One region of the Pantoea sp. KPR_PJ genome, then DNA from elsewhere that is predicted to be linked to it. Evidence: predicted binding sites of a transcription regulator. Region 1 holds the regulator's gene; each other region holds the start of a gene.

Region 1 (10,638 bases):
CTTCACGCCGCTAAGGTGAAAGCCAAAGCTGGCGTAGCCGATGCTGCGCGGGTTGGCGGCAACGGCCTGCACCACCGCGGCTGAGCCGGGAAACTCAGCCACGTCAGCGCGAAAGTCGCCGTTGCACAACGCCTGCTGCTTAAAGAAGCCCCAGGTGCCCGACGCCGAGTTGCGCCCGTAGCGCTGAATCGGTCGCAACGCCCAGTCAGTCTGCTTCCCTCCTACATCGCCCCAGCGCGCGGGCACCTGCGTCGCGCCACACAGGCGCGTCACTGAGAAAATACTATCCAGCTGGCGCGCGTCGATCTGCGTCAGCGGGTTGCGCTGATTTACCACCACCACCAGCGCATCGAGCGCAACCGGCACGGCAAGCGGCGCATAGCCGTAGCGTGCCTGAAAGGTTTGCCGCTCTTCTGCCTGCATCGGGCGGCTCATCGGGCCGAGCTGGGCGGCACCGGCGGCCAGCGCTGTCGGTGCCGTCGAAGAGCCTGACGCCTGCACCTGAAGGTTAACGCCCGGTGCCAGCGTGCTGAAATCCTCGCTCCACAGCATCATTAGCGTGCCCAGCGTGTCAGAACCCACGCTGCTGAGGTTACCGGTGAGCATTTCAGGCGAAGGCGCAGTCGCCAGCACCACGGCGGGCATAAACAGGGAGAGCAACAGCAGCCTGGGGTGCATAAAAAATTCCATTAACGGTTAATGGAGAGCATTCTCCTGCAACCCCGCGCTGGCGATCAACCTTGACGGCAGCGTGAAGCTAAAACAGGTCTCTTTGTCAGGAAGACTGGTGATCTCCAGCCGCGCGTTATGGTGGCTGAGCGCATGCTTGACGATGGCCAGTCCCAGCCCGCTGCCGCCGGTCGCGCGCGAGCGCGCCTTATCGACGCGATAGAAGCGTTCCGTCAGGCGCGGCAGATGCTCAGCAGCGATCCCCGGTCCGTTATCGCAGACGCTAAACTGTGCGCCCTGACGGTTACGAAGCCAGCTGATGTCGATGCGCGTCCCCTCTGGCGTGTGGTTAACGGCGTTATACACCAGGTTGGAGATAGCACTGCGCAGCTGATCATCGTCACCGCGAACTTTAAGGTGGGGATCGGTGTGGAAATGGATCTCGTGTCGCCCGCCGCTCAGCGTCTCCGCTTCGCGCTGAAGCAGGTGCAGCATCATCGGCACATCGACCGTCTCTTTCATATCGATGGCGGGTGCCGCCTCAATGCGTGACAGCGTCAGCAGCTGGCGCACCAGACTGTCCATGCGCCGCGTCTGCTCCTGCATGGTCTGCAACGCCTTACCGCGTGAACGCTCATTCATCACCGAATCGTTCATCATCTCCAGATACCCCTGGAGCACCGTCAGGGGCGTACGCAGCTCATGGCTGACGTTGGCAAAGAAATTACGGCGTGCCCCCTCCAGCTGATGCATCTGCGTGACGTCGCGCGCCACCATCAGCCACTGCCCTTCGCTGTAGGGCATGACGCGGAACTCCATATGGTGCTGGTTATTGAGGATCAGCGTAAGCGGCTTATTGAAATCGCGCTGGCGGATATAGCGGGAAAACTCGGGATAGCGCAGCAGGTTAAGGATGTTCTGCCCGTTATCTTCTGGCCAGCGCAGGCCAAGGTGCTGCTGCGCCAGCCCGTTGCACCAGAAAATGGTGCCTTCTTCGGTGGTCAGCACCACCGCATCGGGCAGGGTTTCGGCACCGCTGCGAAAGCGCTTAATCAGGTTGCCCAGTTCGCGCCGCCGCCGCCGGTTGCGCATCTGCATCTGGTAGAGACCATAAAACAGCGGTTCCCAGCTCGCCCGTCCGGCAGGCGGGGTCATGGTGCGATCCAGCCATAGCCAGTGCGACAGCCGCATTAAATTATGGAAATGCCAGAACATAATGCCGAGCACGCTGGCCAGCAGCAGCCAGGGCAGATAGCCAATAATCAGGCCGATAATCAGCGCGGGCAGGCAGGCCAGCGCCAGCTCAGAGAGTAGCCTCTTCCAGGAGAGTCGTTCCAGCACGGTAAAGACTCCGTTTAATAGCGGGCGGAGAAACGATACCCCGTTCCGCGCACGGTTTGAACCATGCGATCGTGGCCGGAAACTTCCAGCGCCTTGCGCAGGCGACGGATATGAACGTCAACGGTGCGATCCTCAACATAAACATTGGTGCCCCAGACGTGGTTCAGCAGTTGCTCGCGGCTGTAAACGCGCTCCGGGTGGGTCATAAAAAAGTGCAGCAGTTTGTATTCCGTTGGCCCCATCTCCAGCGGCGTTGAATCTGACATCACGCGGTGTGACGACGGATCCAGGCTCAGTCCCTGCATCTCGATCACCTCTTCCACCGCCATCGGCGAAATGCGGCGCATGACCGCCTTGATGCGCGCCATCAGCTCTTTAGGTGAGAACGGCTTGGTAATGTAATCATCCGCGCCCACTTCCAGACCGCGCACGCGATCTTCCTCTTCACCGCGAGCTGTCAGCATCATAACCGGAATATCGCGGGTCAGCGCTTCCCGCTTGAGATGTTTGATAAACTGAATGCCGCTACCGCCCGGCAGCATCCAGTCCAGCAGAATCAGATCTGGCCAGGGTTCGATCAGTTTCCCTATCGCGCTGTCATAATCTTCGGCCTCAATGGGCTGGTAGTCATTCTGCTCCAGAACGAAACACAGCATTTCTCGGATAGGGGCTTCATCTTCCACAACCAAAATGCGCTTAGCCATTGTAACTCCTGCTGATGTAACCACTGTCACCGTTATATGCGGCGTCATTATGCGTCAGATTTATGACACTTTTATGAAAAACATAGCGGCTTAATCAGCGCTTTAATATCGCGGTATGCGCGCAACAGCGGCTTTTTTTGCTTTTGTGGCATAGCCGTTATAATCGTCCGGCAAACCGTTACGGCAGGGAGTTTTATGCGCATCATTCACACCGCGGACTGGCATCTCGGTCAGTTTTTCTATAACAAAAGCCGGGCGGCCGAGCATCAGGCCTTTCTTGACTGGCTGCTGGCGCGCATTGAAGAGCATCAGGTTGATGCCCTGATCGTGGCGGGCGATCTTTTTGATAGCGGCACGCCGCCAAGCTATGCCCGCGAGCTGTTTAACCGGTTCGTCGTGGCGCTACAGCCCACCGGCTGCCAGCTGGTGGTGCTGGCGGGCAACCACGATTCGGTGGCAACGCTTAACGAGTCGCGGGCGCTGCTCGCCTGTCTTAACACGCAGGTTATCACCACGCCGCAGGCGGACCATAACCTGCTGCTGCTCAACACGCGTCAGGGCGAGCCCGGCGCGCTGCTGTGCGCCATCCCCTATCTGCGGCCGCGCGATATTCTGCGTAGCCGCGCGGGCCAGTCAGGACGCGAAAAACAGCTCAGCCTGATGGAGGCGATAGCCGCGCACTACCAGCACAGCGTCGAAGCGGCACGCGCGCATCCGCTGGCGCTACCGGTGATCGCCACCGGCCACCTCACGACCGTCGGCGTCAGCAAAAGCGACTCGGTGCGCGATATTTATATCGGCACGCTGGACGCCTTTCCCGCGTCAGCGTTTCCCGACGTTGACTATGTGGCGCTCGGCCATATCCACCGTGCGCAGCGCGTCGCCAACAGCGATCATATTCGCTACAGCGGCTCGCCCATTCCACTCAGTTTTGATGAGCTGGGCAGTGAAAAAAGCGTATTTCTGCTGGAGCTGGACCGGTCTGGCCTGCGGGCCGTCACGCCGCTACCCGTTCCGCTGTTCCAGCCGATGAAAATGCTAAAAGGCTCGCTGGCGCAGATTGAAGATCAGCTTGCGCCCTTTGCCGCGCACCAGGGTGAAAAAGCAGTCTGGCTCGATATTGAAGTCACCACCCAGGAGTTCCTCAGTGATTTGCAGCGCCGCGTCGAGGCGCTGACCGCCGATCTGCCGGTCGAGGTGCTGCTGCTGCGTCGCAGTCGAGAGCAGCGACAGCACAGCCTGGCGCAGCTAAAAAATGAAACCCTGAGCGAGCTGAAGGTGGAAGAGGTTTTCGCCCGCCGCGTCGCGCTGGCAGAGGATATGGATGAATCGCAGCAGGCACGGCTCAGCGCGCTGTTTCGCGCGACGCTGGCATCCCTCGAGGAGAGCGAATGAAAATCCTGACGCTACGTTTTAAGAACCTCAATGCGCTGAAGGGCGAATGGTTTATCGACTTTCGCACCGAACCCTTTGCCAGCAATGGTCTGTTCGCGATTACCGGCGCGACCGGCGCGGGCAAAACGACCCTGCTCGATGCCATCTGCCTGGCACTCTACCACCAGACGCCGCGTCTCGGCGTTCTGTCGCAGACGCAAAACGGGCTGATGACGCGCGACACTGCGGAATGCCTTGCTGAAGTGGAGTTTGAGATCAAGGGCGAGGCCTGGCGCGCCTTCTGGAGCCAGAACCGCGCACGTGGTGCGGCCGATGGCAAACTCCAGGCACCGCGCGTTGAGCTGGCGCGCTGCGCGGACGACAAGATTTTTGCCGACAAGGTCAACGACAAGCTCAGGCTGATTGAGTCGCTGTCGGGACTCGACTTCGAGCGCTTTACCCGCTCCATGATGCTGTCGCAGGGGCAGTTTGCCGCCTTTCTCAACGCGAAGCCCGGCGAACGTGCCGAGCTGCTGGAAGAGCTGACCGGCACTGAAATTTACGGTCAAATTTCGGTGGCGATTTATGAGCAGCACAAGACGGCACGGCAGGCGCTGGAAAATCTGCGCAGCCGTGCCGGGACAATGGCGCTTCTCGATTCCGAGGCGCGTGCCGCGCTGCAACAGCAGCTGACCGCGCTAACCGAAGCGGAGCAGGTACTTACTCAGCAGAGTGAACAACTGCGCCACCAGCATCAGTGGCTAAACCAGGCCGCGCAGCTGGAGAGCGATATTCAGGCCGCGCAAACAGCGCTTGAGGCGGCGGAGCAGGCGTGGACCGCCGCCGAGACAGATCGTCAGCGCCTGGCGCGCAGCGAGCCGGCAGAAAAGCTACGCGACAAGCTGCAGCAGCGTGACGGCCTGCTGCAGCAACAGCAACAGCTGCAGCAGGCGCAACAGCAGCTCAGTGCGCAGCGCCAGGTGGCTGAGCAGCAGATGCAGAGCGCCCGGCAGCATCGGGATAAGGCACAGGCCGCACGCGAGGCTGCACTGCGCCAGCAGCAACAGCAGGAAACGCTGCTGACAGAGCAGATCATCCCGCTGGATCAGCAGATTGCCGCGCTGCATGCGCAGTCGGTCCAGCAGCAGCGCGAAGCTGACCAGCAGCAGCAGAGCCTGAGGCAGAGCCAGATCGCGCAACAAAATGAGGTAGCGCAGCGCGACGAGCTATACGCCACGCTGGCAGAACAGCAGCAATGGCGCGCGGCACAGGGCACTCTGCCGCAGTGGGGAGCGTCGCTGGCGCTGTGGCAGGAGCGCTTTGCCCAGCTCGCACAGCAGGAAAGCGTGCTGGAGAGCCTCAACGCGCAGCAACGTCAGCAGCAGCAGGCGCTGATCCGGCAGCAGGCGGAGATCGCCAGGCTCACTCAGCAGGCAGAGCCGCTCAGCCAGGCGGAGCGCCGCGCGGCCAGCGCGCTTCAGGCAGCGGAGCAGGCGCTCGCCGGGCTGGAGCAGGCACATCCGGCGCAGACATTACAGGCGCATCTGGCCAGATTTGAGGCGAGCCGTCCACTGCGCCAGCAGCTGGCGGTCCTCGCTTCGCAGTGGGCACCGCTGCAACAACAGCTTACCGCAAAGCAGCAGCGCCTCGCCGCGCTGGAAACATCGCGTCAGCAGGATGAAGAAGCGCTCAATACGCTGCGTACCACCTTTGCGCGGGAAAAGAGCGCGCTGGCGGACATCAGCAAGATCTGCGAACTGGAGCAGCATATCGCTGATCTTTCAGCCTATCGCGCCCGTCTTGAGCCAGAGCAGCCCTGCCCGCTCTGCGGCTCCTGCCAGCATCCGGCGGTAGAGCGCTATGCCACGCTGGAGCTAAGTGACAATCAGCGGCGGCGAGCGGAGCAGGAGCAGCGGGTGGAGGCACTGCGCGAACAGGGAATTAAGAAAGGCGAAGCCGTTAAGCTGGCGAAGGCTGAAGAGCAGCGGCTGCGCGATGAGCTGGCGGCTGAAAACCAGCAAATCGACAGAGTAAATCAGCAGTGGCAAGCGTTACAGAGTGAGTTATCACTTACATTTTCTGCTGGTGACAGCGCTGCGCTCGACGCCTGGCAACAGCAGCAGAGTCGTGAAGAGCAGTCGCTTCAGCAGCTTGCCCGCCAGCAGGAAGCTGCCGCTCGCCTGCGCCAGCAGGTAAAAGATGAATACCTGCAACATCAGCAGGCGCTCCAGCAGCATCAGCAGCAGCATCTGCTGGCCCAGCAAACACTTACTAACCTGCAAGAGAGCGCGGCTACGCTGGCGCAGCGTATTGAGCAGGAGAGGCGCGGCGGGCAGCAGCGCAGCGAGGCCCTGCATCAGGCGCTGACCGAGGCCGGTCTCGCCCTGCCCGAGGCATCAGCGCGTGACGGCTGGCTACAGCAGCAGCAGCAGCGCTGGCAGCGCTGGAATGAGAGTGAGCAGCTGCTTACCACGCTCCAGCCGCAGCTGGCGCGCGCTGACGCGCAGTGCAGCAGCCTGCAACAGCGCGTGGCAAGCGAACAGCAGCGGCTCGACGCCCTGCTCCAGCTGCATGCACAAACCGAAACCGCTCTGGCGCAGCAGCGTGCACAGCGTCAGGCGCTGTTCGGCAATCGCGAGGTCGCCGACGCGCGGCGGCAGATGCAGGCGCAGCTGCAGCAGCAGGAGAGCACGCTCGCCGCGGCACTGGAGGCGCTGCAGCAGAGCCAGAGTCAGCTCAGCCTGCTGGGTGGCCGCGCGGCGGAGCTGGAGGCGCAGCAGGATGCTCTTAGCCAGGCATTGAGCACGGCACAGCAGCGGCTGGTCACCGCACTGGCTGCGGCATCCTTTCGCGATGAGGCCAGCCTGCGCGCCGCACTGCTTGAAGAAGAAGAGGCACGAACGCTGCGCACGCGGCTACAGCAGCTTGATCAGCAGCGCCAGACGTGGCTGAGTCAGCGAGAGCAACTGACGCAGCGCCGTGCCGCGCATCAGCAGAGTCAGCCCGATAACCAGGCGCAAAGCCTCGCCACGCTGGAAGTGCAGCTGGAGCAGCTACGCCTTGCGCTGCGTGACAATGCGCGCCAGCAGGGCGAAGCGCAGCAGCAGCTTCAGAGCGATGCTCACCTGCGCGCGCAGCAGCAGAGCCTGATGACGCAGATCGAAGAGGATGAGGCGGCGCTGGTGCACTGGAGCCAGCTGAACGATCTTATTGGCTCGGCCAGCGGCGATAAGTTCCGCCGCTTCGCGCAGGGACTGACGCTGGATCACCTGGTCGCGCTGGCCAATCGACAGCTCGATCGGCTTCACGGCCGCTACCTGCTGCAACGCCGCGCCAGCGACGCGCTGGAGCTGGACGTAGTGGATACCTGGCAGGCGGACGCGGCGCGCGATACGCGCACCCTCTCCGGTGGCGAAAGTTTTCTGGTCAGTCTGGCGCTGGCGCTGGCGCTTTCAGATTTAGTCAGCGTGAAAACCCGTATAGAGTCTTTGTTTCTCGATGAGGGCTTCGGTACGCTGGACGCCGAAACGCTCGACACCGCGCTGGATGCGCTCGACGCGCTTAACGCCAGCGGCAAAACCATTGGCGTTATCAGTCACGTCGAGGCGATGAAAGAGCGCATTCCGGTGCAGATCCGGGTGCGCAAAATTAACGGGCTGGGCTACAGCAAGCTGGAACTGCCCCGCGCTCAGGAGGCGTAATGAAAACAGGCATAGTGCTGCTGCTCGCCAGCGCGCTGCTGGCAGGATGCAGCAGCAAAACCCCAGGCAATCAGACCTGCAACAGCCACTATACGGCCGCGCAGTGCCGCTATCTGCACGCTGTACAGCGGCAGCTGGTCGACAACTTTAATGCAACCGTTGCGCCACGCTATGCAGGCCAGTCCTGCCTGGTGTCGGCGCACCGCCGCGCCGACGGCGGCTACAGCGTACTGCGCACCGAAGGTGACGAGGCGCTCTGCCTGCGCGCCTGGCAGCAGGTAAGCAGCGCGCGTAATCTGCCGCTGCCCCCGGTCGGCGTGCCAGAAGACTGGCAGTTCGCCTTTGGCTCAACGCCGTAACTTACCCTTTCAGCGGCCAGAGCCAGGCCGCGCCGCGTACCCCGCTCGAATCGCCGTGTTTTGCCTTCAGCACCGGCGTTTCGCATTCGCCACCAAACACCCACTGCTTCATCAGCGTCGGCACCGTCTGGTAGAGGCGATCGTTATTGCTCATGCCGCCACCGAGCACGATCACATCGGGATCCAGCAGGTTCACCACCTGCGCCAGCGACTTCGCCAGTCGGGTTTCGTAGTGGCGCATCGCCTGCTCTGCGATCGGATCCTGCTGGGCAATCAGCTTCACGATCTCCGCGCCCTTCAGGGCCTGGCCGCTCAGCCGGCGATAGTCGATACCGAATCCGGTGCCGGAGACAAAAGTCTCAATACAGCCCTTCTGACCGCAGTAGCACGGCACCTCCTCACGATAGCGCAGCTCCTCTTCATCCATCCACGGCAGCGGGTTATGGCCCCACTCGCCTGCATTTCCGTTGCCACCGATACGCGCCTCGCCATTGATCGCTATGCCCGCGCCCGATCCGGTGCCGATGATCACCGCGAACACCAGCGGCTGGCCGGCGCCCGCGCCGTCTATGGCTTCAGAGACTGCCAGACAGTTGGCATCGTTAGCGATGCGCACCTCGCGCTGTAGCGCCTGCGCCAGATCGCGATCCAGTGGCTGGCCGTTAAGCCAGGTGGAGTTGGCGTTTTTGACCCGATGCGAATAGGGCGACAGGGTACCGGGAATGCCCACCCCTACGCTCCCCTTCTGCCCGGTCTCTGTCTCAGCAAGATGCACCAGATCGGCAATGGCCTTCACCGTGGCGGCATAATCGTCGCGCGGCGTATCTACGCGATGACGAAACAGCGCATTTCCCTCGTCAGACAGAGCGATCACTTCCACTTTGGTGCCGCCTAAATCAATACCTATACGCACGTCTTATTCCTCATTCTTCGTCGGGGTGAGAGATACAGTAGGAGCGACGTCGGGGAAAGGCAATGAAACCCTTCTGATGTTTCGCTATCATGCGCGCTGACCTCTCGACTTGTGCGCCCGATCGCGCGCCCCGGTAAGGAATTGTGATGTTGTGGTTTAAAAATATGATGGTTTATCGTCTGAATCGTGAGATCCCGCTCTCCGCAGACGAGATGGAAAAACAGTTAGCGGCTTACACCTTTTCGCCGTGCGGCAGTCAGGATATGAGCAAAACCGGCTGGGTATCGCCGATGGGCAACCGTAGCGAGGCGCTGACCCACATAAACAACGGCCAGATCGTGATTTGCGCCCGTAAAGAAGAGAAGATCCTGCCGTCACCGGTGGTTAAACAGGCGCTGGAAGCGAAGATTAGCAAGCTGGAAGCGGAACAGAGCCGCAAGCTGAAAAAGACCGAAAAAGACGCACTGAAAGATGAAGTACTGCACAGCCTGCTGCCCCGCGCCTTCAGCCGACTCAGCCAGACCTTTATCTGGGTCGACACCGTTAATCACCTGATTATGGTCGACTGTGCCAGCGCGAAGAAGGCTGAAGATACGCTGGCGCTGCTGCGTAAAAGCCTTGGCTCGCTGCCGGTGGTGCCGCTGACGCTGGAAAGTCCGATCGAACTGACGCTGACCGAATGGGTACGCTCTGGCGACCTGCCTGCCGGCTTTGCCCTGATGGATGAGGCCGAACTGAAAGCGATCCTGGAAGACGGCGGCGTCATCCGTTGTAAAAAGCAGGATCTGGTGTGCGACGAGATCGCCAACCATATTGAAGCAGGCAAGCTGGTGACAAAACTGGCGCTCGACTGGCAGGAACGCATTCAGTTCGTGCTGGCGGATGATGGCTCGGTGAAGCGTCTGAAGTTCAGCGACACGCTGCGCGAGCAGAACGACGACATCGACCGCGAGGATTTTGCTCAGCGCTTTGACGCCGACTTTATTCTGATGACCAGCGAGCTTGCTGCACTCATCAGCAGCCTGACAGACGCGCTGGGTGGCGAAGCTAAACGCTGAGACGGCCTGAAACCAGCGCGGTGCGGTGGAAGGATCCCCCTCTGCTGCGCGCGTCCACGCGTAGCCGCGCGCCACGGCCGGGCAGGCCACCGCGCATCCAGATGTTCAGGCAAAACGACGCGTGGCCGGGCGTCATCGTGACCCTCAACCATAATAAAAACGGGCCGCTAACCGGCCCGTTTTTATTACTCTTTCAGATAGCGGCAGAGATAGGCGCTCGGCTCGCCCACCTGGAGATGAAACTCGCTGTGGCCCGGCACGTTAAACACCGATCCCGCCTCAAACCATTGCCACTCGGTTTCACCCGGCAGCAGCACCTTCAGCGATCCGCTCACTACGGTCATCTCTTCGGGCTGCGCAGTGCCAAAGGTGTATTCACCTTCCGCCATTACGCCAACGCTGGCACGGCCGGTGCTCGCACTGTCGAAACCAATTGATTTCACTTTTCCGTCAAAATACTCACTGATATTGAGCATGTTACTTCCTCGCAGCACATTAAAGGTGTCTGGCAGTGTAGAG
Region 2 (10,638 bases), on a different contig from region 1:
AACACCCATGCCATGGCGATATTCTTGATGGTGCGGCTTTGCAGCCCGCCGCCATCGACCAGCATGGTGCCTGCAACGGATGAGGAGAGGATATGCGTGGTTGATACCGGCATCCCGGTGTAGCTGGCGATGCCGATAGAAACGGCCGCCGTTACCTGAGCCGACATTCCCTGCGCATAGGTCATGCCTTTTTTACCAATTTTCTCGCCAATCGTGGTGGCCACGCGACGCCAGCCGATCATCGTACCGATGCCGAGCGCCATCGCCACCGCCATGATAATCCAGACCGGCGCGTACTCGATGGTGCCCAGCAGATCGCCTTTCAGCTTGCCGAGGAAGCGCTTGTCGTCAGCACTGGTTTCCGGCAGCTTGGCGGTCTTATCAGCGGTATCTGCGATGCAGAGCAGCAGACGACGCATCTGGCTGCGCTGCTCAACGGTGAGCTGATCGTAGCTTAGCAGGTTGTTATTCAGCAGCCCCTGAGCACGCTGAATGGCCAGCAACGCACGCGCGCTGTCGCAGTGGAACTCTTTCGGGCCGCCTGGCGTCTCTTCCGGGGTCGGCAGAGCGGGCGGTGCCATCTGGATAATATGCGTCAGCGAGTCGCTATGCTGCTGATAGTATTGACCAAGATGATTAACCGCATCGCGGGTACGCGTAATGTCATAGCCGCTGGCGTTCATGTTGACGACAAAACCCGCCGGTGCGACGCCAATCAGCACCAGCATGATCAGGCCGATACCTTTCTGACCGTCATTAGCACCGTGTGAGTAGCTTACGCCAATAGCAGAAACAATCAGGGCGATACGCGTCCAGAACGGCGGCTTTTTCTTGCCGTCGATCTTTTCACGGTCTGCTGGCGTCATATGGATACGCGCCCGTTTTTTCGTGCCGCTCCAGTAGCGGCGCAGCAGGAAGATCAGGCTGCCCGCAATGACCAGGCCAACAATCGGCGACAGGATCAGCGACAGGAAGATATTAATCACTTTCGGGATATTCAGCGCATCAATGACCGAGGTGCCGGTCATTAATGCGTTGGTCAGGCCGATGCCGATGATAGCGCCAATCAGCGTGTGCGAACTGGAAGCCGGCAGGCCAAGATACCAGGTGCCGAGGTTCCAGATAATTGCCGCCAGCAGCATGGAGAAGACCATTGCCAGGCCATGCGCGGAGCCGACATTCAATAACAAATCGGTAGGGAGCATATGCACAATGGCGTAAGCAACGCTTAAACCACCAAGCAACACACCGAGGAAGTTGAACACGCCTGCCATTACTACAGCTAACTGCGCGCGCATCGCGCGAGTGTAGATAACCGTCGCAACTGCGTTGGCCGTATCGTGAAAGCCGTTGATTGCTTCATAGAACAATACAAACAGCAGAGCAAGAACCAATAACAGGCCGGTACTGAGGTCAAGACCAGCGAACAAATGTAGCATAAACATTACGCCATTTTTGAGGACATGAGCGCGGCGCATTATCCGCGACAACGCCCACTATGGGAAAGCAAAATATAGTCTTGTTTTGACTTAAAAATATTGCGAAAGGCGCTGTTTTGGCCAAAAGGCCCTTAAAATGAAGCAGTTACATTATGACATATTTGCGACAAGTTTTTTGATGCTGGCATCGCGCAAAGTGGCCCTTTACAATCAGCGCCTCTCAATACAGGCAGGGTAGATGCAGTGGAAAAGTTTGACGTTATTATCATTGGTGCCGGTGCGGCAGGGCTGTTCTGCGCGGCACAGGCCGGGCAGCGAGGCCGACGCGTGCTGCTGTTAGATAACGGAAAAAAGCCTGGCCGCAAGATTCTGATGTCGGGCGGTGGCCGCTGCAATTTCACCAATATCTACACCGAACCTGCGGCTTACCTGTCCCATAACCCGCACTTTTGTAAATCGGCGCTGGCGCGCTATACCCAGTGGGATTTTATCGACCTGGTCAATCGCTACGGCATTGCGTACCACGAAAAGACCCTGGGCCAGCTCTTTTGCGATGACTCGGCGGCGCAGATTGTCGATATGCTGATGGCGGAGTGCGACAAGGGCCAGGTGACGCTGCGTCTGCGCAGCGAGGTGCTGAGCGTGACGCGCGATGAGGCGGGCTATACCCTGCAGCTGAACGGTACCACGGTGCAGGCAGAAAAGCTGGTGATTGCCAGCGGTGGGCTTTCAATGCCGGGACTGGGCGCAACGCCGTTCGGTTATAAAATTGCCGAGCAGTTTGGGCTAAAGGTTTTCCCGACGCGCGCGGCGCTGGTGCCCTTTACGCTGCATAAGCCCTTGCTGGAACGCCTTCAGGCGCTTTCTGGCGTCGCGGTGGACACCACTATCGAGGCCCAGGACGGTACGCTGTTCAAAGAGGCGATGCTGTTTACCCACCGTGGCCTCTCGGGACCGGCCGTGTTGCAAATTTCCAGCTACTGGCAGCCGGGCGAACATATCAGCGTGAATTTATCTCCTGCTACCTCGATTGATGAGTTTATTAACGTGCAGCGCGCCGCCCATCCGAATCTGAGCCTGAAGAACAGCCTGGCAAAGCTGCTGCCGAAGCGCCTGGTGGAGGTGTTGCAGGAGATGGAGCAGATACCGGACGTATCGCTAAAACAGCTCAACAGCAAACAGCAGGCGGCGCTGGTGCAGACACTGCATCAGTGGCGCATACAGCCTAATGGCACCGAGGGCTATCGTACGGCAGAAGTCACGCTGGGCGGCGTTGATACGACACAGTTATCGTCAAAGACCATGGAGGCGCGAGCGGTGCCGGGTCTCTATTTTATCGGCGAAGTGGTGGACGTCACCGGCTGGCTGGGCGGCTATAATTTCCAGTGGGCGTGGAGCGCAGCCTGGGCGTGTGCGCAGGCATTATAATCGTCAGCCAGGCTAAATGGCGTGAAAGCCAGCCAGGGCAAGCGGACGTTTAGCCAGCTACCGCTTCGCTAATTAACTGACCTGCAACACTTTTAGACGAATCTGCCTGGCGCGTTTGTCGGCGTGATTTCATACTTCTGTTTTATCACAGAGGAGATCCGCCCCCCATGCTCACCTTTTTGCGTTCCCTGTTTTCCAGCCCTGAGCGTTTTATCAGAGGCATGTCCCGTCAGGATATTAACGACTCCATCGCCGACGGCGATCGCATCATTATTGATGAAGACGGCAACGCTTCGGTCAACGTGCTGAGTGAGGAAGTGCATGAGGATTTCGCCCGTCATGTCGACACGTTAAAAGGAGTGTGAGATGGGAACGGCGATATTCATGGTGCTGATGGTGTGCGGCTACTGGTATACCAGTCGCGACCTCTCCAGCCGCTTTAAGGTCCGGCGTAGCATCGGCTGGGATGTCTATTTCCTGGTCGCGCTCTATGGCTGTATCTTCGTCTTACAGGGGATGCTGGCAACGGCCATCGTCTGGCTGATTCTGCTTATTATCTCCAGCACTGCCAATGCGCTACAGATGGTGCCAGGCGAACATCTTCGCTGGCAGATAGAGTTTATGAACTGGAGCTTTCTGGGCATTCAGGCACCGGTGGTGGTGATGCTGGCCTTTGCCGTACTCTTCTGCATGTACCGCTCTAACTGGTCAGAAAGCGCGCGACTGAACAGCAGCGGGCGCAAAGACCTCTATCAGCAGCTCTCTAAATCCAACGGCGTTGAACAACTGCTTTACCAGTGCATGCAGGAGGGCGAGCTGGCCTGGATCACCCTGAAATCGCGCCGCATCTATATTGGCATGGTACATGCGGCTACTTTTGAGTATGAAAACACCGCCAATATTGTGCTGATCCCAATGCTCAGCGGCTATCGCGACAGTAAAACCCTCAGCATGTCGATTGAGCATAACTACAGCCGCTGGTATGCCGAGCACGGTATTACGCTCACCTCTGAGCCAAAGAACGCGATGGCGTTTCGCAAGGTGCTGATGGTGGAGCAGATTGAAAGTCTGTCACTGTTCGACCCCGCCAGCGCCAGTTCGCTGGCGTTAACCCGCAGTGACGGCGTGCCGATGGAAGTACACGGTGCCCTCAATCGCGATGCTCCGCCGTGATTTGACACGATGCTGGCAGTGCGTCCAGCCGTTAAAACGATTCGGGGACGGTACAGGCATCCTTTTTACATTCTGTGCTTTTGCCCCGTCAATCGCCTTCATCATCTCATTTTCTGTACGTCAGACGATAAGCTCATTAAGTCACTTCATCAAAGAGGAACGGATATGGCAGGCAACGCATTAGTCATTGGTGCATCGCGCGGCATCGGTCTGGCGGTGGTAAAAGCACTGGCGGCAGGAGGCTGGCAGGTGACGGCCACTTATCGCAGCAGCGCGCCTGAGGCCCAGGCGCACTGGCACGCGCTGGATATGACGCACCAGCACGAGGTGCAGCAACTGGCCGCGCAGCTCAACGATCAGCAGTTTGACCTCATTCTGATCAACGCAGGCATTGCAGGCCCGTCACATCAGAACCTGTTGCAGAGCAGCGATGAGGAGCTGGCGCAGCTGTTTCTGACCAATGCCATTGCCCCGGTGCGCAGCGCAGAAACGCTGCTGCCGCTGCTTAAGCAGAACGGCGTGATAGGCTTTACCACCTCGATTTTGGGTAGCCTGAATGAAAACGACACGGCAGCGATGCCGATCTACTCCGCCAGTAAATCAGCGCTCAATATGCTGAGCCGTGCGCTGCTGCCGCAGATCAATGCGCATCAGGCCACACTGCTGTCGCTGCATCCGGGCTGGGTTAAAACCGATATGGGCGGCGACGCCGCGCCGGTAACGGTGGAGCAGAGCGGTGAGGGGCTGGTGAAACAGCTGGAGGCCTATCGCGGGCGCGGCGGCCACCACTATGTTGACTACGCCGGTCAGCTGTTGCAGTGGTAAAGTGGGGCGCGCCAGCGCCCCGTTTTGCATCCTCAGGGCTGAAACATTACACTCGCGGCATATTCTGACAAGGAGTTAGCATGTCTCAATCCGTTCAGCGTAAACCGCTGCCGCTGCCTGGCGGCCATAACAAGGTGCTGTTGCACTCCTGCTGCGCGCCCTGTTCCGGCGAGGTGATGGAAGCGATGCTCGCGTCTGGCATCGACTACACCATTTTTTTCTACAACCCCAACATCCATCCGCTAAAAGAGTACGAGCTGCGTAAAGAGGAGAATATCCGCTTTGCCGAGCAGTTTGGCGTACCCTTTGTCGATGCCGATTACGACCGCGATAACTGGTTTGAGCGGGCAAAAGGCATGGAGTGGGAGCCGGAGCGCGGTGAACGCTGCACAATGTGCTTTGATATGCGGTTCGAGCGCACCGCGCTCTATGCGCATGAGCACGGTTTTCCGGTGATCACCAGCTCGCTGGGTATTTCACGCTGGAAGAATATGCAGCAAATTAACGACTGTGGTGTGCGAGCGGCATCGCATTACCCTGATATGCTTTACTGGGAGTACAACTGGCGTAAGGGCGGCGGCTCGGCGCGCATGATTGAAATCAGCAAGCGTGAGCGCTTTTATCAGCAGGAGTATTGCGGCTGTATCTATTCGCTGCGCGACTCTAACCGGCATCGCGTTGCCAGCGGGCGTGAGCGTATTAAAATTGGCGTTCAGTATTACGCGCCAGATGAAGAGTAAAGAATGAAAGGGCACTGTACTGCCCTTTCACGCTTTATGCAGGAAATAACATCAGCACTGCGCATTGTAGGACTCGCCGGTATCAAGGGTGCGGATAGCCAGGCGATTTGCGGTGTAGCCTTTAGCGATCGAACTGGCAGGCTGCGCCTGACGACACAGGGCGCACGGATCCACATTGCCCTCCAGCTGCGCCTGCGTATGGGCATCCAGCTGATGTTTGCGACAGACAAAAGGGGTGCATCCCATCACCTGTTTAAAAGAGCGCGTAAAAGATTGCTGGCTTTCGAAGTGATATTTAACTGCCAGCGTAATAATCGGCACCGAGCTGTTTTTTAACTCATGCACGCAGGCAGCCAGTTTTCTTTTGCGAATGTAACGTGCCAGCGTTTCATTACGTCGACGCGCAAACAGTTTCTGCAAATACCATTTAGAATAACCCGCTTTTTCGGCGATATCGTCAATGCTGAGCCGCTTATCAAGATGGTTATTAATCCAGTCGGTAATGGTATCAATGACCTCTTCGTTGTGTTTTTTATCGCACATCATCCACCTCGTCTAAAATGTGTGCGCAGTGTAAAGAAAAAAATGTTTCGCTATGCACGTCTTCAGTAAAGAAGTCTCAATAAATGCATTATTTATTTTTGTAATGGGTGAAAAATGCGAAGCTTATTGTCAAATGAAATGACATGTTATTATCCTGGCTTCTATTAGTGAATAAGTAATAACTGAGATGTGAATAAATGTAATTGCCAGAATGACGCATGCCTTCTGTGCTTTTTAAAAGAATAGAAAGAACGTGACTGTTTGTTTCAGACGAGCAGGAAAAAGGACGCAGGCGAGCGCCCTTCTTGTGAGAAAAATATTCGCGTGACACAGCACAACAATACGGTCAGTGCCCGCGCGTGTCACACTGCCTTTCTTTTGCCTCTGTGGAGATCGCCCTATGTACCCGATATCTGGCCTGAAGAAACCGCTTGCCCTCTTGCTCGCGTCAATAACGCTTTTTGTCACGGCGCCAGGGAGGGCGGCGAGCACCTATGGTGAACAGCTGGAAGGGTTTCAGTATCCCTTTACGCTACAGCATTTCAGTTTTTCCTCTCAGCAGCAGCCGCTGAGCATGGGCTATATGGATGTCAAACCCGCCGGCAACGCCAACGGTCAAACGGTGGTACTGCTGCATGGTAAGAACTTTTGCGGCGCAACCTGGGAGGAGAGTATTCGTGCGCTGAGCGCAGCGGGCTATCGTGTTGTTGCGCCCGATCAAATCGGCTTTTGCAGCGCCAGTAAGCCCAGCCACTATCAGTACAGCTTTCAGCAGCTGGCCGACAACACGCACCAGCTGCTGGCTCACCTGAACATCAGGAAAGCGATAATCGTGGGGCATTCCACTGGCGGTATGCTTGCCACCCGCTACGCGCTGATGTATCCCAACAACACGCAGCAACTGGTGCTGGTTAACCCTATCGGTCTGGAAGACTGGAAAGCAAAAGGCGCGCCCTGGCGTAGCGTTGATCAATGGTATCAGCGCGAGCTGAAGCTCGACGCGACAGGCATTAAAAAGTATGAGCAGCACACCTACTATAGCGGCCAGTGGAAGCCGGACTATGACAAATGGGTCGATATGCTGGCTGGGCTGAATGCCGGCCCGGGTCATAAAAAGGTCGCGTGGAACTCTGCGCTCATCTACGACATGATTTTTACCCAGCCGGTATTTTATGAGTTTAGTGAACTGAAGGTGCCGACCACGTTAATGATCGGCACGGCCGATACCACCGCTATCGGCAGCGACATCGCCTCGCCAGAGGTAAAAGCAAGACTGGGACACTATGAGGTATTGGGTAAGGAGACGGCGAAGCGCATCCCTGGGGCGCAGCTGATCGAGTTTCCCGGCATGGGGCATGCGCCACAGATGGAAGCGCCCGCAAAATTTAACCAGGCGCTTATCCGCGCGTTATCGCCGCGTTAAAGGGGCGCTTTCTTCTCATTTTTTGCAGCGTACATGCGTGCGTCGCTGCCTTCCAGCATCTGCTCCAGGCTTTGCGGTTTGTTTGCCTCAAACTCAACAATACCTGACGAGAAGTGCAGCGCGTAGCGCCGGTTCAGGCTACGCGTCTGCTGTTGCAGGTAGCGCTCAAAATCCCTGAGCAGCGCGTCCGCTTCAGGCTGACGCAGTCCGTTAAACAGCACCACAAATTCATCGCCACCGAGCCGGGCAAAGAGATCGGAATGGCGAAAACAGACTTTCATCGCATCGGCAAAATCCATCAGTGCGCGATCGCCTTCACGATGACCGAGGGTGTCATTGATCTGCTTAAACTTATCCAGGTCAAGAAAGGTCAAACTGGCTGGGCGCTGTTTTAACAGGCAGTCGTTCAGCACCAGCTGGCCCAGCGTCATAAAGCCACGCCGGTTGGTAATCTGAGTCAGCTCATCGCAGGTGGCAGTCTGAAACGCCGCCAGTTCGGCTTCCGCCATGGCAGCCAGATCGCTTAGCGTTGCGCGGTCTTCGGCGCTGAACTCGCGTGGCTCAGGGCCAAGAATGCAGAGCGTTCCCACGTTGACGCCGCCCGGTCCCTGCAGCGGGCAGCCCGCGTAAAAGCGAATGTGAGGCTCGCCTGTCACCAGTGGATTATCGTGAAAACGGCTGTCGTTCAGCGCGTTCTCAATCACCATGACCTCATCCTGCAAAATGGTATGGCCGCAAAATGAGATGTCGCGCCGGGTATGGGAGGCGTCATAGTGGCCAGAAATAGATTTAAACCACTGCTGGTTCGCTTCCACAAGGCTGACCAGCGCAATCGGCGCATTGAACAGACGGCGAGCCAGGCGCGTCAGGCGGTCAAAACGCTCTTCCGGCGGCGTATTGAGAATTTTCAAACTGTGCAGTTCTGCAAGGCGTTGCGCCTCATTAGCAGGGTGTTGAGGTGCTCTCATCGCGGTACTCTTGTTGTTAGTTATACGGGTGGAGTGAAGCTGGTGTTGCCACGAAGGCGAAAAAGAGATCCTGCGATCGTTGCGATGGCCGACCGCAGGAGAGTGGAGACAATCAGAGCACTTTTTGTTCGGCGAGATCAAGGGCAAAATAGCTAAAAATCAGGTCAGCACCGGCACGCTTGATGGCCCCCAGGCTTTCCAGCACCACGTTACGCTCATCAATGGCACCCGCCTGAGCGGCGAATTTAATCATGGCGTATTCGCCGCTCACCTGGTACGCAGCCAGCGGCAGCTCAGTACGGTCGCGGATTTCACGCAGGACATCCAGATAGGCTCCGGCAGGTTTTACCATCAGCGAATCTGCGCCTTCAGCAGCGTCAATCAGCGACTCGCGAATCGCTTCGCGACGGTTCATCGGATTCATCTGATAAGTCTTACGATCGCCTTTCAGCGCGGTACCCGCTGCTTCGCGGAACGGACCGTAGAAAGAGGAAGCGAACTTGGTGGAGTAGGACATGATAGCGGTCTGGGTAAAGCCCGCTGCGTCCAGCGCCTGGCGGATTGCCTTCACCTGGCCATCCATCGCCGCTGACGGGGCGATAAAATCTGCTCCGGCTGCGGCTGCCACCACGGCCTGTTTGCCAAGATTGATCAGGGTAGCATCGTTATCAACGCCGTGATCGCACAGTACGCCACAGTGACCGTGGCTGGTATATTCACAGAAGCAGGTGTCGGACATGACGATCATTTCCGGCACCGTGTCCTTACAGATGCGTGACATACGCGCGACCAGACCGTTTTCATTCCAGGCATCGCTGCCGGTCGCGTCAGTGTGGTGCGAAATACCGAATGTCATCACCGAACGGATGCCCGCTTTGGCGATGCGCTCAATCTCATAGGCAAGGCGTTTTTCCGGAATGCGCATCACGCCCGGCATCGCCTCAATCGCTTTGTAATCGTCAACGCCTTCCTCAACGAAAATCGGCAGAGCCAGATCGTTCAGGCTGAGAGAGGTTTCCTGGAAGAGTTCACGCATCGCCGGGCTGGAGCGCAGCCGTCTTGGACGCTGTAGCAGAGAAAAGTCAGACATATTCATTCTTACGCAGGTGAAAAAAGTAGCGTTAGTGTACTCCTTTTAGGAGAGAAGAATGAAGAATGTGTGCGGCGAAGAAAGGGCCAAAAAAATTCTCCCGCCGGGCGGCGGGAGAAATCAGGTTACTCGTTGATATCGGGATGCTGCTGCACCAGATTCTTACGCTTCGCCTCCAGGCGCGCGATCTCGGCATCAATATCTTCGATTTTCTGCTCGATGTTGTCGTGATGCTCCTGCAGGATTTCACGCGCTTCTTCGAGGTCAGAAGCCGCAGGCGTCGCACCGCGTAGCGGTTTGTTCGCGGTCTCTTTCATGTAAATACCGGTAATCAGACCAATCACCGCTACCACCATCAGATAGTAGGCAGGCATATAGAGATTACTGGTTGCCTCTACCAGCCATGCTGCTACGGTCGGGGTCAGACCGGCAATCAACACGGAAATGTTAAAGGCACTTGCCAGCGCGCTGTAGCGGATATGCGTCGGGAACATCGCCGGCAGTGACGAGGCCATCACGCCGGTAAAGGCGTTAAGGATAACCGCCAGCAGCAGCAGACCCGCGAAGATAAGCCCCAGCACGCCACTGTTAATCAGCGTGAAGGCCGGAATGGCAAAAATCAGCAGCGCGATACTGCCGATGATAACAAACGGACGACGGCCAAAACGGTCACTGAGCATACCCATTACCGGCTGCACAAACAGCATACCGATCATAATGGCGATGATAATGAGTACGCCGTGATCTTCTGAGTAGTGCAGATTATGCGACAGGTAGCTCGGCATATAGGTCAGCAGCATGTAGTAGGTCACGTTGGTCGCGATGACCAGACCGATACAGGCAAGCAGACTTTTCCAGTGTTTGCTGGCGATCTCTTTGAACGACACCTTAGGCCCATCGCGCAGCCCTTCACGGTCGCCTTGCTCCAGTTTCTCAACGTGCTGCTGGAACGCCGGGGTTTCTTCCAGCGCATGACGCAGATAGAGACCGATAAGACCAAGCGGCAGAG
Region 3 (10,638 bases), on a different contig from region 1:
CTACGAACCCGACTTCGTTGATGCAGCAAAAGGCCTGCGCGATCAGTACGGTATTCCGGTTCCAACCGACTCACGCGTTGGCACGGAATTCTCTGAAACTGCCCCGGCAACCGTGAAAAAGGTTTCCGAAGTGGCGGATAACGAAGAGATTATGGACTTCGGCGATGAAACTGCACAGAACATGGCGAAGATTCTTAAAGAAGCGAAAACCATTCTGTGGAACGGCCCGGTCGGCGTATTTGAGTTCCCGAACTTCCGCAAGGGCACCGAGATCGTGGCGAACGCGATTGCTGACAGCGAAGCGTTCTCTGTGGCTGGCGGCGGCGATACCCTGGCGGCTATCGACCTGTTCGGCATCGAAGACAAAATCTCTTACATCTCGACCGGTGGCGGCGCGTTCCTTGAGTTCGTAGAAGGCAAAAAACTGCCTGCGGTTGCCATGCTGGAAGAGCGTGCTAAGCAGTAATCCTTTGGGGGCGACGCTGATGCGTCGCCTGAAGACTTGCCCCTAGGGCGTTTAAAGCGCTGTCCCTTATGGGATAGTCGGTCACGAAACAGGACACAATCATGTCTAAAATTTTTGATTTCGTTAAACCCGGCGTTGTCACTGGTGATGACGTTCAGAAGATCTTCCAGGTCGCGAAAGAGAACAAGTTCGCACTGCCAGCGGTAAACTGCGTCGGCACTGACTCAATCAACGCCGTGCTGGAAGCCGCTGCGAAAGTAAAAGCACCGGTTATCGTTCAGTTCTCTAACGGCGGTGCAGCCTTTATCGCAGGCAAAGGTTTCAAAACCGACAAGCCGCAGGGCGCAGCCATTTTCGGTGCCATCTCAGGGGCTCAGCACGTTCACCTGATGGCTGAGCAGTATGGCGTGCCGGTGATCCTGCATACCGACCACTGTGCGAAGAAACTGCTGCCGTGGATCGATGGTCTGCTGGATGCGGGTGAAGAGCACTTCAAGAAAACCGGCAAGCCGCTGTTCTCTTCTCACATGATTGACCTGTCAGAAGAGTCGCTGGAAGAGAATATCGAGATTTGCAGCAAATACCTGGCGCGTATGGACAAGCTGGGCATGACGCTGGAAATTGAACTGGGTGTGACCGGCGGTGAAGAAGATGGCGTGGACAATAGTCATGTTGACGCGTCTGCACTCTACAGCCAGCCAGAAGACGTGGATTATGCTTACACCGAACTGAGCAAAGTAAGCAAGCGCTTCACTATCGCTGCCTCTTTCGGTAACGTACACGGTGTTTACAAGCCGGGTAACGTTAAACTGACACCGACCATTCTGCGCGATTCGCAGAAGTACGTCTGTGAAAAACATGGCCTGCCGCACAACGCGCTGGACTTCGTTTTCCACGGCGGTTCCGGTTCTTCTGCCGCTGAAATCGAAGAGTCTATCAGCTACGGCGTGATCAAGATGAACATCGATACCGATACTCAATGGGCAACCTGGGACGGCATCCTGCAGTACTACAAAAAGAACGAAGAGTATCTGCAAGGCCAGCTTGGTAACCCACAGGGTGCGGACAGCCCGAACAAGAAATACTACGATCCGCGCGTCTGGCTGCGCTCTGCACAGGCCTCAATGGTCGTGCGCCTGGAGCAGGCTTTCAAAGAGCTGAATGCTATCGATCGTCTGTAAGCGGCTTTATGCTGCAAAAAGGCCCTGAGGGGCCTTTTTTTTTGCATTTTGCTGGCGAAATGTAAGGAAATTCAAGGCTGATTTGGCAGCTGGCCTGTTTTTGTTTACCCTCTTGTAAGGGATTGTCGGAAGGTGTCTGACAATGTTTTGTCTTTTCCTTAGGGAAATTTCTCAACAGGGTAAGTAAATGGAACATTTGAACGTGGTCGACGACCTCAATAATGCGGGCAACTGGATTGTCCGCAATCAGGAGTTGCTGATCAGCTATACCGTCAACATTGTGGCGGCGGTTGTCATTCTGCTGATTGGCCTGATGATTGCGCGCATTGTTGCCAATGCGGCAAACCGTCTGTTGCGCTCGCGCCATATCGATCCTACCGTGGCGGACTTTCTGTCTGCGCTGGTTCGCTATGGCATCATCGCCTTTACGCTTATCGCCGCGCTGGGCCGTATCGGCGTACAGACCACCTCAGTGATTGCCATTCTGGGTGCCGCCGGTCTGGCCGTAGGCCTGGCGTTAAAAGACTCGCTCTCTAACCTGGCTGCCGGGGTGCTGCTGGTGATTTTCCGCCACTTTCGTGCCGGCGAGTTTGTTGACCTGGGCGGTATCATGGGCACGGTGATTAACGTACAGATTTTTTCCACCACGCTAAAAAGCGCGGACGGTAAAATGGTTGTAGTGCCGAACGGCAAAATCATTACCGGCAACATTGTTAACTTCTCGCGTGAGCCCGTGCGCCGTAATGAGTTTATTATTGGCGTTGCCTATGATGCGGATGTTGATGAGGTCATTGCGTTGCTGGAAGAGGTGGTTAAAAACGATTCGCGCGTTCTGCAGGACAGAGGCGTGCAGGTTGGCCTTAACGAGCTGGCAGCTTCATCAATGAACTTTGTGGTGCGCTGCTGGAGCAACAGCGGTGACCTGCAAAACGTCTACTGGGATCTGCTGAAAAACTTTAAGCGTGCGCTGGATGCGAAGGGTATCGGTATCCCCTATCCGCAGATGGATGTGCATCTGCATCGCGTCAGGCAGCCTGAAACAGAAGTGAAGGCGCAGTAATCTCTGTCGGGCGGCGTTCGTGCCGCCTGTATTACCCGCTCTAATGCCCGATTAAATCTTTGCATTTCCGCTAATAATCTCGCTTCACTATACTGCCTGCATCACACCGATGTAAGGAAAATCCCGTGTTATCCATATATTTACAAGGGCTTGCTCTTGGGGCCTCGCTTATTCTGCCGCTGGGACCGCAGAATGCGTTTGTCATGAATCAGGGCGTCAGGCGTCAATACCATCTGATGACGGCGTCGCTCTGTACCCTGAGCGATATTGCCCTCATCTGTGGCGGTATTTTCGGTGGCAGCACCTTGCTCCATCAGTCACCGCTGCTGCTGATGCTTATTACCTGGGCTGGCGTTGTTTTTCTGCTGTGGTATGGCTGGAACGCCCTGCGCACGGCTTTTAGCGGCCAGGTCGATCTGGCAACCGGCAGTGAGCTAAAGCAGAGCCGATGGCGGATTGTCGCCACAATGCTGGCGGTCACCTGGCTCAATCCGCATGTCTATATTGATACCTTCGTGGTGCTGGGCAGCCTGGGCGGTCAGCTTCCCACCCAGACGGCGCGCCACTGGTTTGCTCTGGGCACCATCAGCGCGTCAGTGATCTGGTTCTTTGGGCTGGCTGTGATGGCAGCCTGGCTGTCGCCTCGCCTGCGTACGGCCAGGGCGCAGCGGGTGATTAATCTGCTGGTCGGTGCCGTAATGTGGATCATCGCCAGTCAGCTGGCACGGCAGGGGATAGCGAATATCTGATTTGAATTGTCTGAAAGCAGCAGAACAGGATAAGCAAAGTACGAACTTTTACGGTATAAAACGCTCTGAGCAATGCACACTATTGCGTTCAAGCTTGCGTCTTTGATGCCGCAGCAAAACAGAGACTTCAAGGAGGACTTTCGTGAAACTGAAAGCACTGGCGCTGGTCGCCATGATGAGCGCATCGGCGCTGCCATTCAGCGCCCTGGCGGGTGAGCTACCGAACGGCCCGCATGTGGTAACGTCGGGCCAGGCAACCGTTGATGCGCGACCGGATATCGCCACGCTCTCTATTGTGGTCAATGTCTCATCAAAAGACGCGGCGGATGCTAAAAAACAGGCTGACGATCGCGTTGCCCAGTATTTTGATTTCCTGCAGAAAAACGGCATTGAGAAAAAAGATATCGATGCCGCTAATCTCAGCACCCAGCCGGAGTATGACTACACCAAAGAGGGCAAATCGGTGCTGAAGGGCTACCGGGCGGTTCGCCAGGTGCAGGTCACGCTGCGCCAGCTGGATAAGCTGAACGAATTACTGGACGGTGCGCTGAAGAGCGGCCTGAACGAGATTCGCTCGGTGGAGCTGGGCGTGACGAATCCGGATAGCTACAAGGCGCAGGCGCTGAAGGCTGCGATTGACAATGCCAGGCAGCAGGCGGCGGCGCTGGCGGAAGGCTTTGACGCTAAACTTGGCTCTGTTTACAGCATTCGCTATCACGTTGCGAACTATCAGCCCATGCCGATGGCGCGCATGTATAAAGCGACGGCGCAGTCTGCGGACACGTCCGCGCAGCAGACCTATGAGCAGCAAAGTATTCATTTTGACGATCAGGTGGATGTGGTCTTCGACCTCAAGCCGAATACACCTGCGCAGTAAGAATAAGGGGCGCCTGGCGCCCTTTTTTTATGGCGGGTCTGTTCCCGCTATCTGGCCGCCTGCTGATCAGGCTGCCAGCGTATCCTGGCGCAGCACGCGATGGCCGTGAGAAATTAACGCATCGGTGACGCGGCGCATCAGGCGGCTTTCCGGCGCAAAGCGGTGCCAGTAAAGCATGCGGCGCTGGCACAGGCCTGGCGTCAGATCCAGCAGCTCACCAGCCGCTAATTCACGCTCAATTTGCAGATGCGGGATCATGCAGCAGGTGGATCCCTGTCGCGCCAGCTGCACAAAGGCTTCTGACGAGTTAACGATATGGCAAGGCACACTGCCCGGCGAAAGGTCGAAATTCTGCTGCAGGAAAGCCTGATGCATATCGTCAAGATGGTCGAAGGCGACCGCTGGCGCTTTCAGTAGCGCCGAACGCGTGACGCCGTTAGGGAAATAGCGCGCTGCGAACTCAGGCGAAGCGACAAAGAGATAGTCGAGTGCGCCAAGCTGATCCACCAGGCAGCTCGGCAGCGGCTGCGGCTGAATACTGACTGCACCTACCACTTCGCCACGGCGTAAACGCTCCTGAGTACGGGTTTCATCCTCAACCTGCAAATTGAGGCGTACTGGCGAATCTGCCAGCACATCTTTCAACGCAGGCAGCAGCCAGGTCGCCAGACTGTCGGCGTTAACCGCCAGCGACAGTAACAGGGGCGTCGTACCGCCATTTTCGTCGCTCAGCCACTCCTCTTCCAGCAGCTCAACCTGATGCAGCAACGCCAGCAGTTTCTGCCCCTGTTCGGTGGGGCGCGGCGGTACGGTACGCACCAGCAGCGGCTGGCCAAAGAGGTTTTCCAGCTGCTTTATGCGCTGGGATACAGCTGACTGGGTAATACATAACTTCTGTGCGGCGCGCTCAAAACCGCGTTCGCGAATCACTGCGTCCAGCGCCTGAAGCGTTCGATAATCGGGGCGTTTCATTGTTGTTTTCTCTCCTTCAGGATGGGCGTTACTATGCCACAAAAATTACATCCGACGCGTTTCGCACCGATTTTTCCGCAGAGCGCGCCGCAGAAACGCAGCAGCACCGGCCGTTTTTGCGGGCTGGCTTCCAAAGCGATAATTCCAGCCGAAACAGCCGCGCACATTCGGCAAGCGTTGCTTTATACTACGCCCACTTCGTTGTCGCACAGGTTTTAAACATACCATGACCCAGGATGAACTGAAAAAAGCCGTAGGCTGGGCTGCACTGAAATATGTGCAGCCGGGCACCGTTGTCGGCGTCGGCACCGGTTCCACCGCCGCGCACTTTATTGATGCGCTTGCCACCATGAAACATCAGATTGAAGGTGCGGTCTCCAGCTCGGAAGCCTCAACGTTAAAGCTAAAAGAGCTGGGCATTCCGGTTTTCGATCTTAATGAGATCGACGATCTGGCGATCTATGTTGATGGCGCGGATGAGATCAACCCGCAGATGCAGATGATCAAAGGCGGCGGTGCAGCCCTGACGCGCGAGAAAATCGTGGCGGCGGTTGCGGACAAGTTTATCTGTATCGCTGACGCATCTAAGGAAGTCGATGTGCTGGGAGGTTTCCCGCTGCCGGTTGAAGTTATCCCGATGGCGCGCGCTTACGTTGCCCGTGAACTGGTAAAGCTGGGCGGTCTGCCAGAGTACCGTCAGCACGTCGTCACCGATAACGGCAATATCATTCTCGATGTGCACAACCTGCGTATTCTCGATCCGGTTGCGATGGAGAAAACCATCAATGCGCTGCCAGGTGTTGTCACCGTGGGGCTTTTTGCTACGCGCGGTGCGGATATCGCCCTGATTGGCACGCCAGACGGCGTAAAAACCATCGAAAAATGATCTGTCCGGCGCGTCTGGCGCGCCGGTTATTTCCTGGCAGAAAACATCTTTTCTGACTACGGCTAAATTCGGTGACTTATGTCACATAACCGTTATCTGCAGCAAGTTCATCCTTTGTTCGTCCCTCAGCTCCCGATTTTCTGTGGCAATGTGCTGGGCTCAGGCTGCCCCGTGCTGCCAGCACCGCAAACGGTTGTCTTGCCGCAGGCGTAATTTTTGATATTTTGACAGAAGGCACGCTTATGGCGGCCATTGTTGAAATCACAATAGGGTCGGGGAAATGGCAAAGGTATCACTGGATAAAGACAAGATTAAGTTCCTGCTGGTGGAGGGCGTACATCAGAGTGCGCTTGAGAACCTGCGTGCGGCGGGTTATACCAATATCGAATTCCACAAAGGTGCGCTGGATGCCGACGCGCTGAAATCCTCCATTCGCGATGCGCACTTTATCGGCATCCGCTCCCGCACCCAACTGACCGAAGAGATCTTTGCCGCAGCCGAGAAACTGGTTGCCGTAGGCTGCTTCTGCATCGGCACCAATCAGGTTGACCTTAACGCGGCGGCCACGCGCGGCATTCCGGTCTTTAACGCCCCGTTCTCCAATACCCGTTCGGTTGCTGAGCTGGTCATCGGTGAGATGTTGCTGATGCTGCGCGGCATTCCTGAGGCGAACGCCAAAGCGCATCGCGGTATCTGGAACAAAAATGCCGTCGGCTCTTTTGAGGCACGCGGTAAAAAGCTGGGCATCGTGGGCTACGGCCATATCGGTATGCAGCTTGGCGTACTGGCTGAAAGCCTGGGTATGCACGTCTATTTCTATGACATCGAAAACAAGCTGCCGCTGGGCAACGCCACGCAGGTGCGTCATCTTGCCGATCTGCTCAATATGAGTGACGTCGTGAGCCTGCACGTGCCGGAAACCCCGTCCACTCAGGATATGATTGGTGCTCAGGAACTGGCGCAGATGAAGAAGGGCGCGCTGCTGATCAACGCCTCACGCGGCACCGTCGTTGAGATCCCGGCGCTGTGCGATGCGCTGGCGAGTAAACACCTGTCGGGTGCCGCAATCGACGTTTTCCCGGTGGAACCGGCGACCAATACCGATCCGTTCAATTCGCCGCTGTGTGAGTTTGATAACGTGATTTTGACGCCGCACATCGGTGGCTCTACCCAGGAAGCCCAGGAGAACATTGGTATTGAGGTGGCGGGCAAGCTGGCAAAATATTCTGACAACGGCTCCACGCTGTCGGCAGTCAACTTCCCGGAAGTGTCGCTACCGATGCATGGTGCCAGCGCCAGCCGCTTGCTGCACATTCATGAAAACCGTCCGGGCATTCTGACGGCGATTAACCAGATCTTCGCTGAGCAGGGTATCAACATTGCTGCACAGTTCCTGCAAACCTCACCGCTGATGGGCTACGTGGTTATCGATATTGATGCGCCGCAGGATCTGGCAGATAAAGCACTGCAGCTGATGAAAGCGATCCCGGGCACCATCCGCGCCCGTCTGCTCTACTAACTGAGCCCGAGATAATGATGTGCCGCCTGCTGCATCCGCGCAGGCGGTCACACTGTTCCGCACCTTAGCTTTTTCCGCTACTCCCACTGCCACAGGCGGGACGGTGTCAGCACCGCAGGTAAAGGCACATCCCATTCAGCCGCGGGCAGACGATCCACCTGCTGACAGTCGTGCGCCAGGCCAACCGGTAAAAAACCGTGCTGCCGCCAGTTCTGCAGGGTGCGGTCATAAAAGCCGCCGCCCATACCCAGTCGTTGTCCGGTTGCATCAAACGCCACCAGCGGCACCATCATCACATCCAGTCTGTCCAGCGTAATCATCTGGCGAATATCGAGCGGTGGTTCAGGGATACGTAGCTTGTTGAGCGCCAGTGGCGTGTCAGGTGTAAAGCGCAGGAAAAGGAGATGTCCTGAAGCGAAAGGGTGCAGCACGGGCAGATAGAGCTGCTTTTTCTGCTGCCAGAGCCTGGCAATCAGCGGGCGCGTGTTGAGTTCGCCATCCACTGAGAGAAACAGCGCAACATGCTCGGCGCTGGCAAGGGGAGCAAAATTAACCGCGTGTTCCGCCAGACGATCGGCGGCCTGTTCCTGCTGTTCCGACGTCAGGGCGCGGCGCAGATGGCGCACGTGCTGGCGAACAGAGTGTCGATCGAGAGGGGAGGGCTGGGACATAAGAACCCCGCAGACAAGTTGCTGTTTGAGCAACTATATCATTCAGTGCGGGGAAGAACAGATAGAAAAGGTAGAGAGATCTCCGAGATGCCGCCGCAGGCTGTAACCCTTGAACCCTTGGTTCAAGGTGAATGTGCCGTCGCAACCATCAGGCTTCTCGGACGGACCGAGCATGCTCACAGGTTACAGAGCGCCACACTCTGTTGGTATGAAATATCGGCTCAGGGGACTGGCCCGCTTGCAAACATCTCAGAGAAAATGGACTTCACCGTTACTGTATCACAGCAACCATAAAGTATTATTCGAACTTCGCACCTGGTCGGTCAGTTATGCGACCTTGCTCAACAAGAGCCTGTTCTATGGTCTGCTGCAGCATACGGATGCGTTGTTCCATATTAGCAGCATAATCGCGCGTTTTCACTTTCTCTTGTGCCAGCTCATGGCAGATGTTTAACGCGGCGATGAACACCAGTTGCTCGGTATTTGTGACTCTAGTGCGAACTTTTAAATCTTGCAACCGCTGATTGAGATCCTCGGCAGCCATATTCAGCGCATCTTGCTGTTCAGGCGGACAATTCACTCTCAATGAACGACCAAAAATTTGTATATCTACCGGTTGTGCAGACATGCCACCTTCCTGACTGTTTACTTCGCCCGCAGCTCCCTTTGCTGTCAATGCCCTGGGAGGCGGGCAACTATATAGACCCGCGAAATAAGTTACAACCCCTTTTCTGGAAACCTTGAGGCAGCTAGTGGTAGCATAACACGAACTTATTCTGCCAACGACGACGAATCCTTATGTCTTTACAGAACGCAACTCCCAATTACAATGCGCTGGCTTCGGCGCTCTCTCAGCAGGGCGTAGGGATGACCCCAGCAGAAATGCATGGCCTGATTAGCGGTATTCTGTGCGGCGGCAATCAGGACAACAGCTGGAAAACGCTGGTGCACGATCTCACCAACGAAGGTATGGCGTTTTCGCAAGGCCTGGCTCAGCCTCTTCAGGCACTGCACGAAAGCACAGCTAACACGCTGGAAGATGAAGGATTTATGTTTCAGCTTATGCTGCCAGATGACGAAGACATCACCGTTTTCGATCGTGCCGATGCGCTGGCAGGGTGGGTGAACCATTTTCTGCTCGGCCTGGGCGTGACGCAGCCTAAACTGGATAAAGTCACTGGCGAAACCGGCGAAGCAATTGACGATCTGCGCACTATTGCTCAGCTCGGCTACGACGAAGATGAAGATCAGGATGAGCTGGAGCAGTCGCTGGAAGAGGTGATTGAATATGTGCGCGTTGCGGCGCTGCTGTGCCATGACACCTTCAATCGCCCTCAGCCGACGGCTCCTGAAGTGAAAAAACCCACGCTACACTAAGCCCAGGTATCTCAGGGCGCGGACGTGCCCGTTTCTACAGGGAGTGCAAACATGATTTCTCTGGACACGTTCCAGCAGCGTCGTCAGGCGTTGCTGGCAAAAATGGCTCCGGGCAGCGCCGCGTTGATATTTGCCGCGCCGGAGGTGACCCGCAGTAATGACAGCGAGTACCCGTTTCGTCAGCACAGCGACTTCTGGTATTTCACCGGCTTTAATGAGCCGCAGGCGTTACTGGTGCTGATTAAAAGTGACGACACCCATAATCACAGCGTGTTATTCAACCGGGTACGCGACCTGACGGCAGAAATCTGGTTTGGACGTCGGCTGGGCCAGGATGCTGCGCCTGAAAAATTAGGCGTTGACCGCGCGCTACCCTGGGATACGGTTGGCGAGCAGCTGCACCTGCTGCTCAACGGACTTGATGTGATTTATCACGCGCAGGGTGAATATGCAGATACGGACAAGCTGGTCTTTGCTGCGCTCGATAAACTGCGCCGTGGCTTTCGCCAGAATCTCAACGCACCCGCGACGTTGACCGACTGGCGTCCCTGGGTGCATGAAATGCGTCTGTTTAAAGGGCCGGAAGAGATAGCGCTGCTGCGTCGTGCCGGAGAAATCAGCGCGCTGGCGCATACCCGTGCAATGGAAAGCTGCCGTCCCGGGCTGTTTGAATATCATCTGGAAGGGGAAATTCACTACGTCTTTAACCGTCATGGCGCGCGTTTTCCCTCCTACAACACCATTGTCGGTTCCGGCGAAAACGCCTGCATTCTGCACTACACCGAAAATGAGAGTGAGCTGCGCGACGGCGATCTGGTGCTGATCGATGCAGGGTGCGAATTTCATGGCTATGCCGGAGACATTACCCGTACCTTCCCGG

The links. Region 1 encodes PhoB, which activates phosphate uptake and scavenging genes when phosphate is short. Its sites were predicted from a motif close to CTGTCATAAAACTGNCNNAT; they were not measured.
Region 2: the regulator PhoB is predicted to act here: its motif matches at 1,590-1,609, upstream of pitA (inorganic phosphate transporter PitA).
Region 3: the regulator PhoB is predicted to act here: its motif matches at 6,270-6,289, upstream of serA (phosphoglycerate dehydrogenase).

Annotation. Positions count from the first base shown of each region.
Region 1 is NZ_JABMIK010000003.1:158,003-168,640, reverse strand. It holds gene HP564_RS09240 (PstS family phosphate ABC transporter substrate-binding protein) at 1-678, opposite strand, end outside; gene phoR (phosphate regulon sensor histidine kinase PhoR) at 697-2,010, opposite strand; gene phoB (phosphate response regulator transcription factor PhoB) at 2,025-2,714, opposite strand; gene sbcD (exonuclease subunit SbcD) at 2,910-4,109, shown strand; gene HP564_RS09220 (SbcC/MukB-like Walker B domain-containing protein) at 4,106-7,789, shown strand; gene HP564_RS09215 (cell envelope integrity protein TolA) at 7,789-8,148, shown strand; gene mak (fructokinase) at 8,150-9,061, opposite strand; gene rdgC (recombination-associated protein RdgC) at 9,208-10,119, shown strand; gene ppnP (pyrimidine/purine nucleoside phosphorylase) at 10,305-10,595, opposite strand.
Region 2 is NZ_JABMIK010000007.1:89,691-100,328, forward strand. It holds gene pitA (inorganic phosphate transporter PitA) at 1-1,439, opposite strand, end outside; gene HP564_RS15165 (NAD(P)/FAD-dependent oxidoreductase) at 1,683-2,867, shown strand; gene HP564_RS15170 (hypothetical protein) at 3,035-3,232, shown strand; gene HP564_RS15175 (hypothetical protein) at 3,234-4,040, shown strand; gene HP564_RS15180 (SDR family oxidoreductase) at 4,206-4,865, shown strand; gene HP564_RS15185 (epoxyqueuosine reductase QueH) at 4,946-5,605, shown strand; gene HP564_RS15190 (helix-turn-helix domain-containing protein) at 5,657-6,148, opposite strand; gene HP564_RS15195 (alpha/beta fold hydrolase) at 6,549-7,571, shown strand; gene HP564_RS15200 (sensor domain-containing diguanylate cyclase) at 7,568-8,539, opposite strand; gene hemB (porphobilinogen synthase) at 8,652-9,629, opposite strand; gene proP (glycine betaine/L-proline transporter ProP) at 9,755-10,638, opposite strand, start outside.
Region 3 is NZ_JABMIK010000006.1:79,304-89,941, reverse strand. It holds gene pgk (phosphoglycerate kinase) at 1-466, shown strand, start outside; gene fbaA (class II fructose-bisphosphate aldolase) at 568-1,647, shown strand; gene mscS (small-conductance mechanosensitive channel MscS) at 1,835-2,707, shown strand; gene argO (arginine exporter ArgO) at 2,833-3,456, shown strand; gene HP564_RS13975 (oxidative stress defense protein) at 3,599-4,333, shown strand; gene HP564_RS13970 (LysR family transcriptional regulator ArgP) at 4,400-5,305, opposite strand; gene rpiA (ribose-5-phosphate isomerase RpiA) at 5,532-6,191, shown strand; gene serA (phosphoglycerate dehydrogenase) at 6,472-7,710, shown strand; gene HP564_RS13955 (5-formyltetrahydrofolate cyclo-ligase) at 7,788-8,381, opposite strand; RNA gene ssrS (6S RNA) at 8,457-8,640, opposite strand; gene zapA (cell division protein ZapA) at 8,680-9,009, opposite strand; gene HP564_RS13940 (YecA family protein) at 9,180-9,758, shown strand; gene pepP (Xaa-Pro aminopeptidase) at 9,810-10,638, shown strand, end outside.